Regions from separate parts of the Streptomyces sp. NPDC052496 genome, predicted to be linked through region 1. Evidence: riboswitches for the same ligand, from Rfam matches in the RefSeq annotation. Region 1 holds a riboswitch; each other region holds the start of a gene.
The links. A riboswitch is a leader RNA that binds a small molecule or an ion and turns the genes downstream of it on or off. The one in region 1 is predicted to bind cobalamin.

Region 1 (7,409 bases):
AGGTGCACCGCCGGTACGCCCCGTCCCTGGAGTCGCTGCGCGCCGAGATCCGGGGAACGGCCGCCGACGACGGGGGCAGCCGCAGCCACGGCGGGGACGGCGACAGTCGCAGCGGTGACGGCGACGCCCGCGGCAGCGAGACGCTGCGCCTCTACCGGGGCATCACCCGCTTCCTCTTCGAGGACGCCACCGGCTTCGAGGGCACCCGCTCCGCCCTGCAACGCGCGTGCCGCAGCCGCGCCTACGGCGTCATCCAGCGCAGCCGCGCGTGGGGCGCGCTGATCGCCGAGCACCACCCGGACGCCGTACGGCTGTCCATCCACCCGCAGCCGCGCGGCGCGGCGAAGTTCGGGATCCGGCTGCTCGACGCGCCCGACGTGTGGATGACGCCGTGGCACGCGTGCGTACTGCGGGACGCGAACGGCGGCGTACGGCTGCTGCGCGCGGCGGACGCGGCGCGGCGCGGGCGGCTCGTACACCGGGACGGCCGCCCGAGCCACTACGCGGAGGAGGCGGGGCGACCGGTGCCGGCCGGGGACGCCGCGGCGGCGGTCTGCCGCTGATCGACAGCGATCAGCGGGTCGCCCGTCAGCGGGTGGTCGACCACCGCCGCCCGTACCCCGAACACCTCGGCCAGCAGCTCCGGCGTCAGCACGTCGCGCGGCGCGCCCGACGCCACCACCGCCCCCTCGGAGAGCACGTGGAGCCGGTCGCAGACGGAGGCCGCCGCGTTCAGGTCGTGCAGAGAGACGAGCGTCGTACAGGCCCGGCCGCGCAGCAGGGCCAGCAGCTCGACCTGGTGCCGTACGTCCAGGTGGTTCGTCGGCTCGTCCAGTACGAAGACGTCCGGGTCCTGGGCGAAGGCGCGGGCGAGCAGGGCCCGCTGCCGCTCCCCGCCGGAGAGCGCCGAGAACCGCCGGCCGCCGTGCTCGGCCAGCCCCACATCGGCCAGGGCCCGGGCCACCGTCTCCCGGTCGGCGCGGTCGTCGCCCGCGAAGGCCCGCTTGTACGGGGTACGGCCCATCGCCACCACTTCGTGGACGGTGAGTTCGAAGTCGCCGCCGCGTTCCTGGGGCAGGGCGGCGACGTGCCGCGCGGTGCGCGTGGGCGGCATGGCCCGGATGTCCTCACCGGCGAGCAGCACACGGCCCGCTTCGGGGCGCAGGTGCCGGTAGACCGTACGGAGCACCGTGGACTTGCCGCTGCCGTTCGGGCCGACGACCCCCGCGATCTCGCCCGGCGCGGCCATCAGACGCACTCCGGCCACGACGCACCGGCCGGCGTAGGACACCCGCAGGTCCTCGATGTCGATCCGCATGCCGGTCGCTGTGTCTGTACCTGCGTCTGTCTCCGTACCTGCACCCATACCTATGCGCGTACCTGTTTCCGTACCCGCACCTACCCCCTTGCCCATACGCCCGCTTCCGCTCATCCTCCCGCGCGTCCTCCCGCTCACCTTCCGGCCCCCAGCCGCCGGTCCAGCACGTACAGCAGCACCGGCGCGCCGATCAGCGCCGTCACCACGCCCACCGGCAGTTCCTGGGTGTCCATAGCGGTACGGCACACGATGTCCACCACCACCAGCAGCAACGCCCCGGTCAGCGCGGCCAGCGGCAACAGCCTGCGATGGTCGCCCCCGACGATCAGCCGGCACAGATGCGGCACCATCAGCCCTACGAAGGCGACCGCCCCGGACACCGACACCAGAACGCCGGTGAGCAGGCTCGTCACCACGAACAGCATGCGGCGCAGCCGGACGACGTCCACGCCGACGCTCGCCGCCGTCTCGTCCCCCATCGTCAGCGCGTTCAGCGCACGGGCCCGCGCCTGGAGGACCAGCAGCCCGGCCGGTACGGCGAGGGCCGGCAGCAGGAGCGTGCCCCACGTGGCACCGCCGAGGCTGCCCATCAGCCAGAACAGCACGCCACGCGTCTGCTGCTCATCCCCGGCCTGCAGTACGAGATAGCTGGTGAACCCGGCCAGGAACTGCCCGATACCGACTCCGGCCAGCACCAGCCGCAACGGCGCGAAGCCGCCGCCTCGGCGGGCCAGCGTCCACACCAGCGCGAACGAGGCGAGCGCCCCCGCGAAGGCCGCCAGCGACAGCCCCACGCCTCCGCCCAGACCGAATACGCCGCCCGCCCCCGCCACGGTGCCCGCACCCAGCACGATCGCGGCCACCGCGCCCAGCGAAGCCCCGTTGGAGATGCCCAGCAGGTAGGGGTCCGCCAGAGGGTTGCGCACCAGCGCCTGCGTGGCCGTACCGACGAGTCCGAGGCCCGCGCCGACCAGCGCCGCGAGCAGCGCCCGCGGAACCCGTAGCTGCCAGACGATCAGGTCGTCCGTACCCGGCCGGGGCGGCGCGCCCCCCAGCCGCCGGAACACCACCGACCACACCTCGGCCGGAGCGATGTCGGTGGCACCGAGCGCGACGGCCGCGGTCAGCGCGACGAACAGCGCGGCCAGCAGCCCGCCGGCAAGCCATACGGTACGAGCCGCCCCGACGGCACGAGCCGCCCCACCGCTACTTTCCGAGCCACCGGTACCCTCCGAGCCACCGGTACCAGCCTCACCCGCAACAACGGCCGGCGCCCCCATCAGCGCCCCGCCCCATCCTCGCCCGTACGTCCCTCACCCGTGCGTCCTCCGCCCGTACGCCCCTTGGCCAGACGATCCGGATAAAGCGTCTCCGCGATCCGCCGCACGGTATCCGCGTTCCCCATCCCCGCGATGGTCGTCTGCTCCGAGCCGATACGCAGGAACTTGCCTTCCTTCACCGCACGCAGTCCCGCCGTCGCCGGAAACTCCCTGAGGAACTTCTCGGCCTCGTCGAATGCCTTCTCGTTGGCCGCGGCACTCCCCCGGTTCCGTACGCCGAGCTGAATCCAGTCCGGGTTCTTTCCGACCACGTCCTCCCACGACACCGGCTTGAAGTCGCTCGCACAGTCCGCGAAGACGTTCCGCGCCCCGGCTTCCGTCAGTACCGCGTTGGCCACCTGCCGGTTGCAGACCGCGACGGGCTGCTTCGTCCCCGCGTCGAAATCGAAGAAGAAGTACGACGGCCGCTTCGCCACGGGCACGTCCGCAATGGCCTTGCGTACCGAGGACACCTTCTTCTCCATCTCCGCCACCAGCTGCAACGCGCGCTTCGAGGTGCCCGTGACCTGCCCGAGCCGCCGGATGTCCCCCTCCACCGCGGACAAGTCCTGCTGCGGCGCCTTCTTGCGTGGCGCGCACGCCGTCGAGGCCAGGTAGACGTGCTTGATGCCCGCCGCAGCGAATTCTTCCTCGGTCGGGCCGGCCGCCGCTCCGCCCATGTTGCCCATGGAAGCGAACGTGTCGATATAAACCTCGGCTCCGGAGCCGAGCAGCTTTTCCTTCGGAATCACCGTTTTCCCCAGTACCGGGACACGCTGCGCCTGGGCATCGAGTTCAGGCGGCAACGTTCCCTTCCCCGGCGGAAACCCGGTACCGGCCACCCGGTCGCCCGCTCCCAGCCGAAGCAGCATTTCCAGGCTCGCCGCATTGCTCGTGACGATTTTCCGCGGGGCCGCGGAGAACGTCGTCCGCCGCCCGTCGCAATCGGTGACCGAGACGGGAAAACCACCGGCTCCACCCCCTTGGTCGTTCGCGGCACCGCCTGCCGTACGCCCGCTACCGCCATCGCCACCGCTGCCGCTGTCGCAACCAGTGGCCAGCCCGGCAACCGCCAGCCCCACCAGCACCGCCACCACCGTCCGCCCCCTGACCACCGACCTCGTCGCCCCCACCGAGCCCACCGAGCCCACCGAACTTCCAAAACCCACCGAACTCACCGAACTCACCGAACTCACCGAATCTACTGACCCCACCGAGCCCCCCAACCCCTCACCACAACGCATACGTCCGCTCTCCCTGCCTCTCGACTGCCCGACGGCTCGCCCTTGCGAGCCCAGGACCAGGTAGTCGAGCGGAGAGCGCCACGGGTTCCCGGGACATTGATCCGATGACCATGCCGCTACCTGGCGTTAGAGTGTCCGGGCCGTGGTGTCGGGAAGACCGGTGAAGACCTTCGGGTCCAGACCGGAGCGGCCCTCGCCACTGTGATCGGGAAGTTCCCGCCCCATTCCGTACGTGCCCCGCGCCCGTACGGAGCCACTGGCCGCAGCCCGCGGCCGGGAAGGCCGGGGCGGGCGCGTACACCCGTCAGCCAGGAGACCGGCCACGGCATCTCACGAATTGATCCACGAGGTGCTGGAGCGTGACCACCGGATGTCCCTGTCCGCCGATTCCCCTACCCCTTCCTCCTCTTCTCCCCCTCCCCTCTCATCACCCGCCCCACCCGCCTCAACCGCCTCAACCGCCTCAACCCCTCTCCCCGGATTCCGCTGGCGGCGCCAGGACACCGTGCGGACCGCGGGACTGATGGCGGTCATCGCCGCACTGCACGTCGTCGCCTTCGGCGTGCTCTTCCTCCTGGTCGTGCCGAACCACTACACCGTGGGTTCGCAGGTCTTCGGAGTCGGCCTCGGCGTCACCGCGTACACCCTCGGCATGCGGCACGCCTTCGACGCCGACCACATCGCCGCCATCGACAACACCACCCGCAAACTGATGGCCGACGGCAAGCGCCCGGTCTCGGTGGGCTTCTGGTTCGCGCTCGGGCACTCCAGCGTGGTCGTCGCCATGGCGGCGCTGGTGGCCGGCGGCGCACAGCTGGCCGGCACCCTGCTCGACGACGGATCGAGCACCCACCAGGTGCTCGGCACCGTGGGCACCACGGTCTCCGGCACCTTCCTCTACCTCATCGCCGCGCTGAATCTCGTCGCGCTGGCAGGTATCTGGCGGGTGTTCCGCGCGATGCGGCAGGGCCGGTACGACGAGGCGGAGCTGGAGCAGCACCTCGACTCCCGCGGCTTCATGAACCGCGTACTGGGGCGCTTCACCCGCTCCATCACCCGGCCCGGCCAGATGTACCCGCTCGGCCTGCTCTTCGGCCTCGGCTTCGACACCGCGACCGAGGTGACGCTGATGGTGATGGCGGGCAGCGGCGCGGCGGCCGGGCTGCCGTGGTACGCGATCCTGGTGCTGCCGTTGCTGTTCGCGGCGGGGATGAGCCTGTTCGACACGCTGGACGGTACGTTCATGAACTTCGCGTACCAGTGGGCGTTCTCGAACCCGGTACGCAAGGTCTACTACAACCTCACGATCACCGGCCTGTCGATCGCCGTCGCCTTCTTCATCGGGACCATCGAGCTGGTCACCGTCCTGCACGAGAAGCTGGACCTGACGGACGGCCTGACCGGCTGGATCTCGTCGATCGACCTGGACAACGTGGGCTTCATCATCGTCGGCCTGTTCGTGGTCGTCTGGGCGGCGGCCCTGGCGTACTGGCGGCTGGCCGGAGTGGAAAAGCGCTGGTCGGCGAGGGCCACGGAGGCCCGGGAACCGGCCTGAGCCACCGGATCCCGTGGCCCCGCCACCACCGGAGCTCCCGAGCTCCCGAGCTCCCCTGGTCCCACCGGGCCCACGGGATCCGCCACCTCGACCCCACTCCACCCTCAGGTCGCCGACCCGGCCGCCGCACCCGTCTTCAGGTCACGTCCCCAGCGCGCCAGCTCCGCTTCGAGGTCGAGCGGACGGAGCCGGTCCGGTTCGTCCGGCCCCGGCCACTCCGTACGCGGCACCCGCCACATGACCTCGAACTCGTTGCCGTCCGGATCCTTGGCGTACAACGACTTGGACACCAGATGATCGGTGGCGCCGACCAGCGCCCCCCGCTGCACCAGGTCCGCGGCCACGTCCGCCAGCTCGCCGAGCGTCCCGACCTCCCAGGCCAGGTGGTAGAGCCCCACCCGGCCGTGCTCGGGGCCGGGCGCCGCGGCACCGACCGCGAACAGCCCGAGATCGTGATCGTTGGCCGTCCCCTCCGCACTCAGGAACGCGGCCCTCCCCGGGATCTCGGTATCCACCCGGAACCCCAGCGCCTCCGTATAGAAGGCCACCGCGCGCGCCACGTCCCGTACGTAAAGCACCGCATGATTCAGCCGCCGAACTGCCACATCAATCCCTCCCCTTCCCGCTTCTCACTCACCGCTCACTCCATCTCGCACTCGGCCTGGCACTCGACACTCGGCACTCGCACTCGGCACTCACTCGGCACTCGGCTCAGTCGCGCACCAGCAACATCACGAACGCCACGACCACCCCGAAGACCAGGGCAGCCACCCCGTACGCAAGTCGATGCGTACGCAGGACCGGGAGCAGCCGGTCGACCGCGTACCGACCGGGGCCGGTCAGCGCCAAGGCCGCCGCGCCCGCCGTGAGCAGCAGCTCGTACTCCACACCCTCAGGCGCGAAGAACCCGCCGCCCCACTTCACCGCCAGCGCGTTCACCATCGTCCCGACGACCGCCGCGCCCGCCAGCGGCGTCAGCAGCCCCAGGACCAGCCCCAGGCCGCCCAGCGTCTCGCTGAGGCCGGCCACCACGGCCATGGCCTTGCCGGCCGGGTAGCCGCTGGCCTCGAAGAACTGCCCGGTTCCGTCCAACCCGGGCCCGCTGAACCATCCGAACAGCTTCTGCGCGCCGTGCGCGGCCATGATCAAGCCGACCGCGAGCCGCAACACGAGCAGCCCGACGTCGTACGCGTGCGGGGTGGCGGCATGCCGGTCGTCGACACCGCTGCCGTAATCACGAAGAGGACTGAGGGGGGAAGTCATACGAGCACTCACTTCTATCTGGCCTGTCCGGCCTGTCCTGTCCGGCCTATCTGATCCATCCGGTCTACCTGCTCAGCGCGGCCCGCCCGACCCGGCGACCCCACCAACGCCCTTCAACCTTCAACCAAAATACTTGAAACTTCAAGTCACACCCCAACGATACCCACCACGCCACCCCCAAACACCCCAACCTCACTCCCAAACCTCACCCTCCGTCACCCAACCCTCACACTACGCACCCGCACACACCCGCACCCTGCCCCCACGCACACACCCTCATCCCTCCCCCTCCCCCTCCACCCCCACCCACGTGTCCTTATCGCCCCCACGCCACTCAACGAGCCCCGGCGCATCCAGATCAATGTCATCCGCGTCCGGCGCCAACCCCGCATGCCGCAGGAACTCGGCGACATCGCCACGCCCATGCGCCAACCCGACGATCTGCCCATGAACCGTGACCCGTCGCCGCCCGGACGACGAGGGCGGATGAACGATCACCGGCGGATGCTCAGCCATACCTTCAGCGTGCACCGCAACCAACCACCACGCACGTCGACTGGAGCCCGGCCTGGCAGCCACCACAACGAACGAACATCCTTCTCCAGGACGCTGCGGCTCGGAGACGCCCGCCCTCATTGATGACAGTCACTGATGTCACCCGAAGCCTGTCGCCTACAGCCTGGAAATTCTCCATTCCAGCCGCTGGCACA
Region 2 (7,409 bases), on a different contig from region 1:
CGTCGCGGTGTTCCGAGACGTGGGTGTGCAGGAGGGTGGTGGGGTGGGCCGCGCGTAGGGCGCGGGCGGCTTCGAGCTGGGCGGGGGTGCTGGTGGGGGCGAAGCGCGGGGTGACGGCGTAGAGGTTGCGGCCCTTGCCGTGCCAGCGCCGGATCAGGTCGAGGGATTCGTCGTAGCCGCGCTGTGCGGTGTCGAGCAGGCTGTCGGGGGCGTTGCGGTCCATCAGTACCTTGCCGGCGGCGATGCGCAGGTCGCGCCGGGTGGCCTCTTCGAAGAGGGCGTCGGCCGAGCCGGGGTGCACGGACGCGAAGACCAGGGCGGTGGTGGTGCCGTTGCGCAGCAGTTCGTCGCAGAAGGCGGCGGCGACGCGGCGGGCGTGGGCGGTGTCGGCGAAGCGTTCCTCGGCGACGTAGGTGTGGTCCAGCCAGTCGGGCAGTTGAGCGCCGAAACTGGCGATGGCGTCCTGCTGCACGTAGTGCGTGTGCGCGTCGACGAATCCGGCGCTGATGAGGTGGCCGGGGTAGTGCACGGGTTCGGTGCCGGCCGGCAGCCGGTCGCGGAGCGCCGCGTACGGGCCGGCGGCGGTGATGCGGCCGGCCTCGCAGATCAGCAGGCCGTCGGGGTCGTGGACGAGGGCTTCCGCGTTGCCGGTGCGGAAGGGGTCGGCCCGGAAGCGGACGAGGGGGCCGCGGACGGCGGAGATGGCGGAGTCGGCGGAGACGGAGGAGACGGAGGAGACGGAGGAGACGGAAGGCCCGCTGGCGAGCCCGAGGCCGGTGCCGGGCGTGCGGCCGGTGCCAGGCATGCGGCCGGTCTCAGGCGTACGGCCGGTGTCGGCCTTGGGGTCGGTGTCAGGCGTGTCAGGCGTACGGGTGGTCATGTGCGGGCGGGTACCCGTTCGGGGCGGGGTGGATCTGGCGTACGTCAGCGGCCTGGGCGACCGGTACAGCCGAACGGGTCGGGTATCGGCCGCGGACGACAGAGGCGGGGGCGCGGACGGCAAGACTGTCACCGGGCCGGCTGCCGGGAACGGCGCCGGTGCCTGGTGGCGGCAACGGACCGCCACCGCCGAGGACAGCCGAGGACAGCCGAGGGACAGGGGCCGAATGGGCGGGAGCGCGGACGGGATCGCGGGCCGGGACACGGCGGCGGGAGCGAGCGGGTGGCGGGTACGCCGAGCGGACCGGCGGGCGAAGGGGAACGCGGTACGGGTGGTGCTGGCGGCAACGGTGGCCGTGCTGGTCCTGGCGGGGCCCGCGGCGGGCGGCCCCGCCGTCGCCACGCCTCCGGGCGCGCGCCCGAGTCTGCCCGACAGCACCAAAGCGGCCCTGGCGTCACACGGGCTCCGGGTGCCGGCCCTTCCCCGTAACGTCACGGCGACCAGGGCCGCCGTCATCCGGCTGGTCAACCGCGAACGGGCGAAGGCCGGCTGCCGTCCCGTACGGGCGCACCGTACGGTCACCGAGGCCGCTCAGCGGCACAGTGACCACATGGCGCGCGACGGCTCGCTCTCGCACCGGGAGCGCGGCGGCTCGGGGCCCGGCAGCCGGCTCTCGGCCGTGGGGTACGACTGGCGCCGCGCGGGCGAGAACATCGCGCGCGGCCAGCGCGGGGCCGCTGAGGTGGTACGGGCGTGGGCACGCAGTCCGGAGCACCGAGTGGTGCTGGCCGACTGCGCCTTCCGGCACGCGGGCGTGGGCATCAACAGCGGAACCGACGACCGCGGCCCGTGGTGGACGCTGCTGCTGGCCCGCCCCATGTGAGGCCGTATGGCTACGCCGTACGGACCCGGACCCGGACCCGGACCCGGGCCTGCGCACCAGCGCACGCAAGCACACACCCGAACCCACACCCACACACACGCCCACACACACGCCCACGCCCATACCCACACCCGGAAACAGCGCCCCCGAGCTCCCCGGGCGCCAACACCCCCGGGCACCGGCGCCCCCGAGCCCTAAACACCCACCCTCAACGCCCCGACGCCACCACACCCCCATCCACCTCGCGAGAAACTCCCGCCCCCCGAACCCCGGTAGCCCGTTCGGCCAGTTCGCCGAAGAGCAGGCCGAAAGCGGTCCACAGGGTCAGCTGGATGCCGAGTGCGGAGAGCCGGAACTTCCAGAGCAGCAGGGCGGGGAAGTCGGCGGGGAGTTCGTTGACGGCCGGCAGGAACGCGTAGGCGAGGCCGACGGCCACGGCGAAGGCGGCCAGGGCGGCGACCGTGGCGTACCAGGTGCCCAGGCGGGGTGCGAGCCGCTTGCCGAGGATGACGGCGGCGACGGTCAGCAGCACGCTGAGGGCGATCATGAGGAAGTACAGCGCGGTGCGCTTGCCGATGGAGTCCGGGTCGCCGACGGACGGCGGGTTGGCCGGGTACTTCAGGAACGGTACGAGGTAGACCGCGGCGAAGGCGGCGCCGGAGAGCAGCAGGGCGGTGGCGCGCGGGCCGAAGCGGCCGGTGCGCCCGAGGGCGAAGCAGTAGGCCAGGGCGGCGATCCCGCCCAGCGCGACGCCGTAGACCAGGATGCCGGTGGCCAGGCCGGCGGTGGACTGCACCGTGCGGCTGACGACCTCGGCCTCGTGTTCGTGGGCGTGCGCGTCCTCGAAGGCGATGGCGGCGTCGACCTGCGGTTCGCCCAGCAGGTAGGCGACGAGCAGGGCGAGCAGGCCGGCCGCGAGGCCGGCCAGCATGCCGCGCACCAGGAGGGATCTGACGGTGGCGGAGTTCATGTACGGACGCCCCCGGTCAGTGGCAGGGGAAGCCGAGCAGGTGCCGTCCGTCGTGCACCCATTCGTGCACGCCGGTGCCGGAGAGCAGTGCGGTGGCGCCCTGTTCGGCGCCGACGAAGTAGAGCAGGACGAGCATCAGCACGCCGCCGAAGACGGCCCACGGCAGGACCGTCCTGATCGGCAGGGTGGCGGGTGCGGCGGAGCCGGTGGTCGGCGGTGCGACGGACTGGGCCATGGCGGTACCTCCTGGGAAATCACGCGTCCCGGACAGTGGATCGTCACGACAGGACGGGTCTGGCTCGCCCGTCGGCCCCGTGCGGGACCGGTGCGGGTTCACAGTGGCGCGACCGCGCCGGATTTCCACCGGCTTCCGTCATGTCATCGTCAATATCATCGGGAACGTACCGCGTGGCGGCGGCCGGGCCAAGGCCCCCGGGTGGCCGTGAAGGCGCACGGTGGCGGGCGCGCGCCCCGCTGTTCCCTTGTGCGCCACCAGGATCTCCACCGGAAGAGGTGCACATGACAACACGGGTGACGTTGGTCTCACCGGCTTTCGACGACGCGCTGCACGCGGTGCGCTTCCCGGCCGATGAAGCACTGACGCCCGCCGGGCTGCGCCGCGCCCGCGCCGCCCGCCCCGCCGCTGCCGCGCTGCCCGCCGGCCGGGTCCTGACCTCGCCGTCCGTGCGCTGCCAGGAGACGGCCGAAGCCCTGGGCCTGCCTGCGGTACCGGACCCGGGCGCCGCGGGGTGCGCGATGGGCCGCTGGCGGGGGCTGGCCCTGGAGGACGTGCTGGCCGCCGAACCGGAGGCGGTCGCAGCCTGGCTCGCCGACCCGGACAGCGCGGCGCACGGCGGCGAGTCGCTGACGCGCTTCCTCGGCCGGGTGACGGACTGGCTGGCCGGTCTCGCGGCGGAGGGCGGCCGGGTGGTGGCCGTGGTGGAGCCGGACGTCGTACGTGCGTCCGTGGTGTGCGCGCTGGGGGCACCGCCGTCGTCCTTCTGGCGGGTGGACGTACCGCCGCTGTCCGTGACGGCGCTGAGCGGACGGGACGGGCGGTGGAACGCCCGGGTGGCGGCGGAACTCGGGACGGGGCCCGGGCGGGGGGCGGAGCCCGGGCAAGGGGCGGAGCCCGGACAGGACGCGGAACCCGGACAGGGAACGGAACCCGGGCAGGGGACGGAGCCCGGGACGCAGGACGCGGAACCCGGACAGGGAACGGAACCCGGACAGGGAACGGAACCCGGAAGGCAGGACGCGAAACCCGCACAGGCCGCAGAACCCGCACAGGCCGCAGAACCCGCACAGGCCGCGGCGCCCGAGGCACCATAGCCGCGGCCGCGCGCCGCCGTATCCTGGACGGAGACGGTTATTGCACATAACTCGCAATAACGAATCCGGCGGGTACGAAGGAGCGGTGCGGTGGCATCTCCAGGCTCTCCAGTGGTGCTGGGGATCGAGTCCTCCTGTGACGAGACCGGGGCCGGCCTGGTCCGGGACGGCAAGCTGCTCGGGCACGCGGTGGCGTCCAGCATGGACGAGCACGCGCGGTACGGCGGCGTCGTACCGGAGATCGCGGCCCGCGCCCACGTGCACTCCCTCACGCCCGTCGTACGCCGCGCGCTCGACGAGGCGGGCCTGACCATGGCCGACATCGGCGCGGTGGCCGTGACCACCGGCCCCGGCCTGTCGGGCGCCCTCCAGGTCGGGCTGGCCGGCGCCAAGGGCCTGGCGTACGGGCTGGGCGTGCCGCTGTACGGGGTGCACCACCTCGCCGGGCACGTCGCCGCCGACACCCTGGAGCACGGCCCGCTGCCGGACCCCTGCATGGTGCTGATCGTCTCCGGTGGGCACACCTCCCTCCTCCTCGTACGGGACCTGGCGCGTGACCCGATCGTGCACCTCGGCGACACCCTCGACGACGCGGCCGGGGAGTGCTTCGACAAGGTCGCGCGGGTCTTCGGCCTGCCGTACCCGGGCGGCCCGGCGATCGACCGGGCCGCGCGCGAGGGCGACCCGAAGGCCGTCGCGTTCCCGCGCCCGCTGACCGGGCCGCGCGACGACCCGTACGGCTTCTCCTTCTCCGGCCTGAAGACCGCCGCCGCGCGCTGGGCCGAACGGCACGCCGGCCAGGAGCTCCCCGTCGCGGACGGCGCGGCCTCCCTCCAGGAGGCGGTGGCCGACGTACTGACCCGCAAGGCAGTCGCGGCCTGCACGGAGCACGGCGTGGGCACCCTGGTGGTGGTGGGCGGCGTGGCCGCCAACTCGCGCGTACGGTCCCTCGCCGAGGAACGCTGCCGGAAGGCGGGCATCACCCTGCGGGTGCCGCCTCTCCGCCTCTGCACGGACAACGGCGCGATGATCGCCGCCGTCGGCGACCTCCTCGTACGGGCGGGCGCCGAGCCGGCCCCGCTGGACCTCTCGATCGACCCGTCCGCGCCGCTGGAGTACGCGGCCCTGCACCCGGTCGCCAGGGCGGCGAAGGCCGCCGCGTAAGAGCCTGTGTCAGCACGCCCGGCCGGGGTGCTGACACATTCTCCGACGGCCTCCGCGTCCGCCTCTCCCTCCTCCCCCGACCGCCCCGGAGCCCCCTTTGCGTACCGCCGAGATCCGCCGCCGCTTCCTCGACTTCTTCGCCGAGCGCGGCCACACCGTCGTTCCCAGCGCGCCGCTGCCCACGCCCGACCCGACCCTGTTGTTCGTCAACGCGGGCATGGTGCCCTTCAAGCCGTACCTCACCGGTGAGGTGGCGGCGCCCTGGCCGCGCGCGACCAGCGTCCAGAAGTGCGTACGGACCCTGGACATCGAGGAAGTCGGCAAGACCACCCGGCACGGCTCGTTCTTCCAGATGAACGGCAACTTCTCCCTCGGTGACTACTTCAAGGAAGACGCCATCCGCTTCGCCTGGGAGCTGTCCACCACCCCCGTCGCCGACGGCGGGTACGGTCTGGACCCCGACCGCATCTGGGTCACCGTGCACCACACCGACGACGAGGCGCGCACCCTGTGGCGGGAGATCTCCGGCCTGCCCGAGGAGCGGATCGTCTCGCGCGGTGACGAGGACAACTTCTGGTCGATGGGCGTGCCGGGGCCGTGCGGGCCCTGCTCGGAGCTGTACTACGACCGGGGGCCCAAGTACGGCCGGGCGGGCGGCCCTGAGGCCGACGAGGACCGGTACATGGAGTTCTGGAACCTCGTCTTCATGCAGTACGAGCGCGGCGAGGGTACCGGCAAGTCCGGCTACCCGATCCTCGGCGAACTCCCCCGCCGCAACATCGACACCGGCATGGGCCTGGAGCGGATGGCCACCCTCCTCCAGGGCGTCGACAACCTCTACGAGATCGACGAGACCCGCCCCGTCCTGGACCGCGCCGCCGAACTCGCCGGCGTCCGCTACGGCGCCGACGAACAGCACGACGTACGGCTGCGCGTGGTCGCCGACCACGTCCGTACGGCCCTGATGCTGCTCGCCGACGGCACCACCCCCGGCAACGAGGGCCGCGGCTACGTCCTGCGCCGCATCCTGCGCCGCGCCGTCCGCTCCATGCGCCAGCTCGGCTACGAGGACCGGGCCCTGCCGGAACTCCTCGCCGTCGCCCGCGACTGCATGGCGCCCAGCTACCCGGAGGTCGCCGAGTCCTACGACCGCATCGCCGGCCAGGCGGCCGGCGAGGAGGACGCCTTCCGGGCGACGCTGCGCCAGGGCACCACGGTCCTGGACACCGCCGTCACCAAGGTCAAGGCCGAGGGCGGCCGTTCCCTCCCCGGCAAGCAGGCCTTCCTCCTCCACGACACCTACGGCTTCCCCATCGACCTCACCCTGGAGATGGCCGCCGAACAGGGCGTCGAGGTGGACCGCGAGGGCTTCGCGGCCCTCATGCGCGAACAGCGCGAACGGGCCCGCGCCGACGCCCGCGCCCGCAAGTCCGGCGGCGCCGTGGACACGTCGGCCCTCCGTACGGTCCTGGACGAACACGGCCCCACCGACTGGCGCGCCTGGGACACCCTGGAGACCGACTCCACGGTGCTGGCCGTCCTCGGCGCCCAAGGCCCCGTCCCCGTGGCCCGCGAGGGCGACATCGCCACCGTCGTCCTCGACCGCACCCCCTTCTACGCCGAGTCCGGCGGCCAGGACAGCGACGCCGGGCGGCTGTCCGGCACCTCGGTGGAGGCCGAGGTCCTGGACGTACAGCGGCCGCTCCCCGGCCTGGTCGCCCACCAGATCCGCGTCACCGCCGGCGAACTCGCCCCGGGCGACACCCTGCACGCGGCCGTGGACCCGGAATGGCGGCTCGGCGCGCGCCAGGCCCACTCCGGCACCCACGTCCTCCACGCCGCCCTCCGCGAAATCCTCGGCCCGACGGCCCTCCAGTCCGGCTCCTACAACCGCCCCGGCTACCTGCGCCTGGACTTCCCGTGGCGCGGCGGCCTGTCCGCCGCCGCCCGCAGCGAGGTCGAGGAGGCCGCCAACCGGGCGCTCCGCCGCGACCTGCCGGTGGACGTGAAGTGGATGACACTCCCGGAGGCCAAGGAGATCGGCGCGCTCGCCCTCTTCGACGAGACGTACGGCGAGAAGGTGCGCGTCGTCGAGATCGGCGGCGCCTGGTCGCGCGAACTGTGCGGTGGTACGCACGTCGCGCACGCCTCCCAGGTCGGCGTCGTCGCCCTGACCGCCG
Region 3 (7,409 bases), on a different contig from region 1:
CGGCCGACAGATAGGGTGCGACGGCGCCGGTGTTGGCACTCGGGGTGCAGACCAGCGCGTTCGAGGAGCCGAGCCGCTGGAGCGCGGCTGCCGCGGCCACGGTGATCGCCGTGCCGTGGCCGCGACCGCGGTGCTCCGGGTGCACGCCCATCGGTTCGAGCAGTCCGGGCTTTCCCGGACCGGCCGACCACACCGTCACCGCCGCCACCGCGTCGCCCCGGCCGTCGTACGCGACCAGGCACCGGCCGTCGGCGTACGGCGGTCCGGCCGCCATCGCCCGCCACCTCTCGGCGGTGAACACCGGACTGCCGAACGCCGCCCGCTGGACGGCACTGCGCACGGCGGCCTGCCGCGGCCCGGTCACCTCGATCCGTACGCCGGGGTCCGGCACCGGCTCCGTGAGGTCACGGCGCAGCGGCGTCCACGGCTCGCCGACGCTCCAGCCGTACTCGCGCAGCAGCTCGTGGGCCCGAGTGCCCATCGGCGCCTCGACGTCCGCCTTCCCCTCGGGCAGTACACCGCGCTCCGGCGCGGTCGCGTCCGCGGCCAGCTGCCGCGCCAGTTCTTCGTCCCGCTGGGCGTCCGGCGCGATCGCCAGGCGCAACAGCCGCGGGCCGTCCAGCAGTCCGACGGCGAGGATCCGTTCGTCCCGGCTCCAGGTCCGGACCGCCGCGGCCGTGGTCTGCGCACCGAAACGCCAGAACCAGCCCAGATCCCCCGGATGCAGTTGCACCGGCGCACTGTTGTGCTGCCATTCCCGCAGCGCGCCCACGACCCCGCTCAGCCCGTCGGTTCCCGGCGTGCCCCGTAGCGTCCTCATGCCGGCGATCCCACACCACCGCGCCGACCGCCCGCACCCGCATTTCGGCGGTGCGTGGCCGGGAAAGCGGCTCGTGGCCATGAACGCGGCACGCGGGCGGGCCGCGCAGCCGTGCGCGCCCGCCCGTTCCGGTGCGTGCGTTCAGAGTTCGCGCCGGAAGGTGACCCGGTCCAGGGACGGGCCGTCGTAGTCCGTGATCGGGGCGGAGGCGGTGAAGCCGAGGGCGCGGTGGAAGGCGATGGAGCGGTCGTTCTGCGGGGAGGTGATCGCCTTGACGACGGTCCGGCCGTGTGCGCGCGCCATGGCGAAGAACCGCTCGTACAGGAAGCGGCCCAGGCCGCTGCGCCGCCAGGCGGGGGCGACCCCGGTGAAGTGGATGTAGGCCTCCCGCGGGTCGGCCGGGGACAGGAAGCCGATGACGAAGCCTGCCAGTTCGCCGTCGCGCTCGGCGATCAGGCTGGTGTCGTGGAAGTGGTTCACGAACACCCGGGTCAGGTCGCGGGAGGCGGCGCGGCCCCACCAGTCGTCGACCACGCCGACGACCGTGTCGAAGTCCTCCGGCACCGCCGCCCGCGTCGTGAAGGGCTCCAGGGTGCGGGCCTCCGGCGCGCCGAGCTTGCGCCGGAAGGCCACCCGGTCCTGGCCGGGTCCGTCGTAATCGGCCTGTACCGGCAGGCCGTTCACCTCCCGGTCGCCCGCTTCCGGCACGAAGCCCATGGCCTGGTGGAAGGCGATGGATCCGGTGTTCCGGGGTGAGGTGATGGCGCGTACCTCGGTACGGCCGGCCGCTGCCGCGCGGTCGAAGAAGGTGGTGTAGAGGCGGCGGGCCACACCCTGCTTGCGCAGTTCCGGGTCCACGCCCACGAAGTGGATGTACGCCTCGTGCGCGTGGTCGGCGGAGTGGAAGCCCACCAGGAACGCCCGGATCCCCTGCTCGTCCTCCAGCACCAGGCTGGTGTCCGCGAAGTGCTGAAGGAACAGCCGGGGCAGCAGCAGTGACAGCTCCCGTGCCTGTTCAGGGGTGCGCGAGTCGCCCCACCACTGCTGGACGCACTCCACGAGCGCGGTGTGGTCGGCCGTGCGGGCCCGGCGTACGTCGTGCATGTCCTGCCTTTCGGTCGGAGACGGTGTCGGCCGAGCGGGCTCCGGTCAGCGCTGAAGCGGTACGGCCGGCCGTCCGTGCCCGCTGGTTCACCGTCGCGCTTCCCCTCCGCCACCGGCGTGCAGCATTTCCGGACCGATGTCCGCGATCGTCGCGCAGCCGGAGAGTCCCATGGTGAGGTCGAAGTCCGCGAGCAGGCCACGTACGACGTGTTCCACGCCCGCGGCGCCGCCGAGGGCCAGCCCGTAGACGTACGGGCGTCCCAGCAGCACCGCCCGCGCGCCCAGGGCCAGCGCCTTGAACACGTCGGCTCCCCCGCGGATGCCGGAGTCGAAGAGCACCTCGGTCTCGGCGCCGGCCTCCGCCACCACGTCGGCCAGCGCGTCCAGGGCGGCCACCGCCCCGTCCACCTGCCGGCCGCCGTGGTTGGACACCACGATGCCGTCCATCCCGGCCCGTACCGCCCGGCGTGCGTCCGCGGGGTGCAGGATGCCCTTCAGGACGATCGGCCCGTCCCAGTGCTCCCGCAGGAAGCCCAGCTCGTCCCAGGTGTGCGCCGTGCCGCTGAAGATCGGCAGCCACCGCATGGCGGCGCCTTGCGGGTCCTCCTCCACCGGCCGGGGCAGCCGGGAGCGGAAGACGGGGTCGGACAGCGGGATCGCCACACCGTGGCCGCGCAGGAACGGCAGGAAGGCCTGGTCGAGGTCGTGCGGCCGCCAGGAGAGCTGCCAGGTGTCCAGTGTGACGACCAGGGTCGTGTAGCCGTTGGCGCGGGCCCGCGCGAGGATGCTGGCGGTCACCTCGTCGTCGTGCGGCCAGTACAGCTGGAACCAGCGCTGCCCGTCGGCGCCGTTGGCCTCCGCGACCTCCTCGATCGTGTGCGAGGCGGCGGTGCTCAGCACCATGGGCACGCCGGTCGCGGCGGCCGCGCGGGCGGTGGCCAGTTCGCCGTCGGGGTGGACCAGGGACTGCACACCGATCGGTGCGAGCACGACGGGGGCGGCCAGTTCACTGCCCAGTACGTTGGTGCGCTGGTCACGGGCGGTGGTGTCGCGCAGCATGCGCGGGACGATGCGGTGCCGGTCGAAGGCGGCGAGATTGGCGCGGGCGGTGGCGCCGCTGCCGGCCGCACCGGCGATGTACCCGTACGGCCGGGGGCCGAGGCGCTCGCGGGCCACGTCCTCCAGCGCCCCGGAGTCGGTGGTGAACGGCGGGAGCTGGTCCTGGAGACCGCGCAAGTAGATCTCGTACTGGTAGTCCGCGTAGCCGCGTTCGGGCGCTGTCATGTGCTGGCGTGCTCCTTTGCGCAGGCGGATGAGCCGGGCGAGGTCACGGCCGGCTGCGCGGTGCCGGACCGGCGTGCACGCCCTCCAAGAGGCGAGGCAACGCGTCGGCGGTGTCCGGGGGCAGCACGGGACGGCGGGTGCGCCCACCGCGAAGTCGTGCTGTCCGGTCGCCGTGGCCAGGGCTTCGCGGGCCCCGTGGCGAGCCCGACTCAAACACCCGTGCAGAGCACCTGTCAATGAATGGCTGACCACTTCATCAGGTCCCACGCACCCCGCGTACCTGCGCGCAGCCACCTGCCGTGTTCAGGCGGACGCCCGCAGCCAGTCCTCGAAGCGGGTCGCGGCCAGGCGGGCGTGGCCCTCCGCGGGAACCAGGCTGCGCTCCGCCAGTTCGGAGCCGAAGTAGCGGGCGTGCGGGTCGGTGACCACCTTGCGCGGGTCGTGCCAGGCACGCAGGGCGCGGGCGATGAGTTCGTCGAAGCGGAACTGCTGGGGGCCGGCCACCTCGGTGACGCCTTTCAGCGGGGCCGCCACCGCGGTCGCGGCCACCGCCTCGGCGACGTCCTCGGCGGCCATGGGCTGGAAGAGCACGGGCGCCACGCGCACGGTGTCGCCCTCGGTGGCGGTGTCGGCGATGCCCCTGACGAACTCGAAGAACTGCGTCGCCCGGACGATCGAGTACGGGACCGGCCCCTGCCTGATCAGGCGCTCCTGGGTCAGCTTCGCCTGGAAGTAGCCGTTGTCGGGCAGGCCGTCGACACCGACGATCGACAGCGCCAGGTGGTGCGTCACGCCCGCCTTCGCCTCGGCGGCCAGCAGGTTGCGGGTGGAGGTGGTGAAGAAGTCGAGCACCGCCGATGCCTCGAAGGAGGGCGAGTTGGCCACGTCCACGACCACCTGGGCCCCGGTCAGCGCGGCGGCCAGGCCCTCGCCGGTGAGGGTGTCGACGCCGGTGCCCGGCGCGGCGGCCACCGCCTCGTGCCCGCGCTCGCCGAGTTTGCCGACCACGGTGCCGCCGATGAGGCCGGTGCCTCCGATGACCACGATCTTCACGTCGTTCGCTCCTCGCGCTGATGACGCCTCGGGGGCGTGCAGGTGTCAGGACTGCCGTGGCACGCGCAGGCGGGCGCGCTGGGCCAGTTCGCCGGGAGACGAGTCCCATTGTGTCCGCAGGCCCGGCCGGCCCGGTGAGCACCGAACCGGACACATCGCCCGGTCGGCAGGCCGGCCGGGCGCTCGCCGTACAGCCGCCCCGCGCGCTTCTCCCCCGGTGTCTCATCTCACGTACCGCCATGTGAGCAGGGGTGTCCGTACGGGGCGTGCTGGATCTACGCTGTGCGGTGCAGCTGGTTCGCCCTGCTCGCCAGGCAGGCGCGTCGCAAGAGGGAACCCGGTGGGAATCCGGGACTGCCCCGCAGCGGTGAGCGGGAACGACCGCCGTCATACGCACTGGATCCGGGCCGCGGATCCGGGAAGCGACGGCCAGTAGGTGTCCGCCGGGCGAAGGTCCGGCAGGCGTGCTCGCGAGTCCGAAGACCTGCCCGTTGCCCGCGTACGTCCATACGTGCGCGGCGTCCGGTGACCTCGAGGGCGGGTCGGCGACCACAGGAGCGAGCACGGGTGCCGTCCGGCGCCGTGCGGCTCGCCGGGTGCGTCCTTCCTTCGCGTTCTCGTCCCGTCACCGGGCTCGGAGAAGATCACGCTCGCGAAGGAGAGTTCCGTGACAGCGAAGCCCGCAGCCGCGGCAGCACGGGCCACCGTGTACGGCTACCCCCGCCAGGGACAGCACCGGGAACTGAAGAAGGCCGTCGAGGGGTACTGGAAGGGCCGCGTGAGCGCGGACGCCCTTCAGGAGACCGCGCGGGACCTGCGCCGTGCGAACTGGCAGCAGCTGGCCGAAGCCGGCATCCACGAGGTACCGACCGGTGACTTCTCGTTCTACGACCACGTGCTGGACACCAGCGTCATGGTCGGTGCCGTCCCGGAACGGCACCGCGCCGCCGTCGCGGCCGACGCCCTGGACGGATACTTCGCGATGGCGCGCGGCACGCAGGACGTGGCGCCGCTGGAGATGACCAAGTGGTTCGACACGAACTACCACTACCTCGTCCCCGAACTGGGCCCCGACACGGTCTTCACCACCGACTCCGGCAAGCAGACCGGCGAGGTGCGCGAAGCGCTCGCGCTCGGGCTGGCGCCGCGCCCGGTCCTCGTCGGCCCGGTGACCTACCTCCTGTTGTCCAAGCCCGCCCCCGGCGTCGCCGCCGGCTTCGATCCGCTGACCCTGCTCGACCGGCTCCTGCCCGTCTACGCGGAGGTCCTGGCCGACCTCCGCGCGGCCGGTGCCGCGTGGGTGCAGCTGGACGAGCCCGCTCTGGTGCAGGACCGCACCCCGGCCGAACTCCACGCCGCCGAGCGCGCCTACCGCGTCCTCGGCACCCTCACCGACCGCCCGAAGCTGCTGGTCGCCTCGTACTTCGACCAGCTCGGCGAGGCCCTGCCGGTGCTCGCCAAGGCCCCCGTCGACGGTCTCGCGCTGGACTTCACCGAGGCCGCCGCCGGCAATCTGGACGCGCTCGCCGCCGCGGGCGGCCTGCCCGGCAAGCGGCTGGTCGCCGGGGTCGTCAACGGCCGCAACATCTGGCTCAACGATTACGAGAAGTCGCTGGCCACGCTCGGTACGCTGCTGGGCCTGGCCGGTCAGGTCGATGTGGCCGCCTCCTGCTCCCTGCTGCACGTACCGCTCGACGCCACTGCCGAGCGCGACATCGACCCGCAGGTGCTGCGCTGGCTCGCGTTCGCCCGGCAGAAGTGCAGCGAGATCGCCACCCTCGCCCGCGGCCTCGCGCAGGGCACCCACGCGATCGCCGCCGAACTGGCCGCCAACCGCGCGGACCTGGCCTCCCGCGCCGGTTCCGCGATCACCCACGATCCCGCCGTACGGGCCCGGGCCGCCGCCGTCACCGACGCCGACGGCCGCCGCTCGGCACCGTACGCCGAGCGGGCCACCGCCCAGCGGGCCCACCTGGGCCTGCCCCTGCTGCCGACCACCACCATCGGCTCCTTCCCGCAGACCGCCGCACTGCGCACCGCCCGGGCCGACCTGCGCGCGGGGCGGATCGGCACGGCCGGGTACGAGGAGCGCGTCAAGAGCGAGATCCGCGAGGTGCTCTCCTTCCAGGAGGAGGCGGGCATCGACGTCCTCGTGCACGGCGAGCCCGAACGCAACGACATGGTGCAGTACTTCGCCGAACAGCTGACCGGCTACCTCGCCACGCAGCACGGCTGGGTCCAGTCGTACGGCACCCGGTACGTCCGCCCGCCGGTCCTCGCCGGAGACATCTCGCGGCCCGAGCCCATGACGGTGCGGTGGACGACGTACGCGCAGTCGCTCACCGACCGGCCCGTCAAGGGGATGCTGACCGGCCCGGTCACCATGCTCGCCTGGTCCTTCGTCCGGGACGACCAGCCGCTCGCCGACACCGCCCGCCAGGTGGCGCTGGCCCTGCGCGACGAGGTCGGCGACCTGGAGGCGGCCGGTACCCGGGTCATCCAGGTGGACGAACCGGCCCTGCGCGAGACGCTGCCGCTGCGCACCGCCGGCCGGGCGGCCTACCTGGCCTGGGCCACCGAGGCGTTCCGCCTCACCACCGGCGGGGTGCGGGACCGGACGCAGATCCACACGCACATGTGCTACGCCGAGTTCGGCGACATCGTCCAGGCCATCGACGACCTCGACGCCGACGTGATCAGCCTGGAGGCCGCCCGCTCCCACATGCAGGTGGCCCGCGAACTGGCGGAACACGGCTACCCGCGGGAGGCCGGCCCCGGCGTGTACGACATCCACTCGCCGCGCGTGCCGAGCGCCGAGGAGGCGGCGAGCCTCCTGCGCAAGGGCCTCGACGCCATCCCGGCCGAGCGCCTGTGGGTCAACCCGGACTGCGGCCTGAAGACCCGCGGCTGGCCCGAGACCCGCGCGTCCCTGGAGAACCTCGTCGCGGCCGCACGCACGGTGCGGGCGGAGCTGCCCTCGTCCTGACGCGGTGGCGGGCCGTCCGCCGCCGGAGGCGGGCGGCGGACGGCCCGCGGCAGAATGTTCCGTAAACTGCTGTTTTTCGCGACGCACCGAGGAACCGCAGTTGACCCCGTATTCCCTGGCGTTCTACCTGGACGTCGTCACCACCGGTACCGTTCTCGGCCT

Region 2: linked by a shared signal. The riboswitch ahead of AB0L45_RS09015 (CbtB-domain containing protein) and the one ahead of AB0L45_RS32140 (HoxN/HupN/NixA family nickel/cobalt transporter) in region 1 are both predicted to bind cobalamin.
Region 3: linked by a shared signal. The riboswitch ahead of metE (5-methyltetrahydropteroyltriglutamate--homocysteine S-methyltransferase) and the one ahead of AB0L45_RS32140 (HoxN/HupN/NixA family nickel/cobalt transporter) in region 1 are both predicted to bind cobalamin.

What each region holds. Positions count from the first base shown of each region.
Region 1 covers NZ_JBFAUH010000029.1:98,418-105,826, forward strand. Annotated here, with positions in the region: gene AB0L45_RS32120 (isocyanide synthase family protein) at 1-563, shown strand, start outside; gene AB0L45_RS32125 (ABC transporter ATP-binding protein) at 500-1,318, opposite strand; gene AB0L45_RS32130 (iron ABC transporter permease) at 1,453-2,598, opposite strand; gene AB0L45_RS32135 (ABC transporter substrate-binding protein) at 2,598-3,734, opposite strand; cobalamin riboswitch at 4,008-4,221, shown strand; gene AB0L45_RS32140 (HoxN/HupN/NixA family nickel/cobalt transporter) at 4,252-5,436, shown strand; gene AB0L45_RS32145 (VOC family protein) at 5,541-6,041, opposite strand; gene AB0L45_RS32150 (DoxX family protein) at 6,148-6,699, opposite strand; gene AB0L45_RS32155 (hypothetical protein) at 6,976-7,215, opposite strand.
Region 2 covers NZ_JBFAUH010000005.1:49,865-57,273, reverse strand. Annotated here, with positions in the region: gene guaD (guanine deaminase) at 1-880, opposite strand, end outside; gene AB0L45_RS09025 (CAP domain-containing protein) at 1,107-1,763, shown strand; gene AB0L45_RS09020 (CbtA family protein) at 1,972-2,733, opposite strand; gene AB0L45_RS09015 (CbtB-domain containing protein) at 2,750-2,968, opposite strand; cobalamin riboswitch at 3,003-3,146, opposite strand; gene AB0L45_RS09010 (histidine phosphatase family protein) at 3,253-4,065, shown strand; gene tsaD (tRNA (adenosine(37)-N6)-threonylcarbamoyltransferase complex transferase subunit TsaD) at 4,156-5,229, shown strand; gene alaS (alanine--tRNA ligase) at 5,327-7,409, shown strand, end outside.
Region 3 covers NZ_JBFAUH010000014.1:152,471-159,879, reverse strand. Annotated here, with positions in the region: gene AB0L45_RS20215 (GNAT family N-acetyltransferase) at 1-820, opposite strand, end outside; gene AB0L45_RS20210 (GNAT family N-acetyltransferase) at 962-1,924, opposite strand; gene AB0L45_RS20205 (alpha-hydroxy-acid oxidizing protein) at 2,012-3,208, opposite strand; gene AB0L45_RS20200 (NmrA family NAD(P)-binding protein) at 3,512-4,261, opposite strand; cobalamin riboswitch at 4,539-4,768, shown strand; gene metE (5-methyltetrahydropteroyltriglutamate--homocysteine S-methyltransferase) at 4,929-7,247, shown strand; gene AB0L45_RS20190 (hypothetical protein) at 7,348-7,409, shown strand, end outside.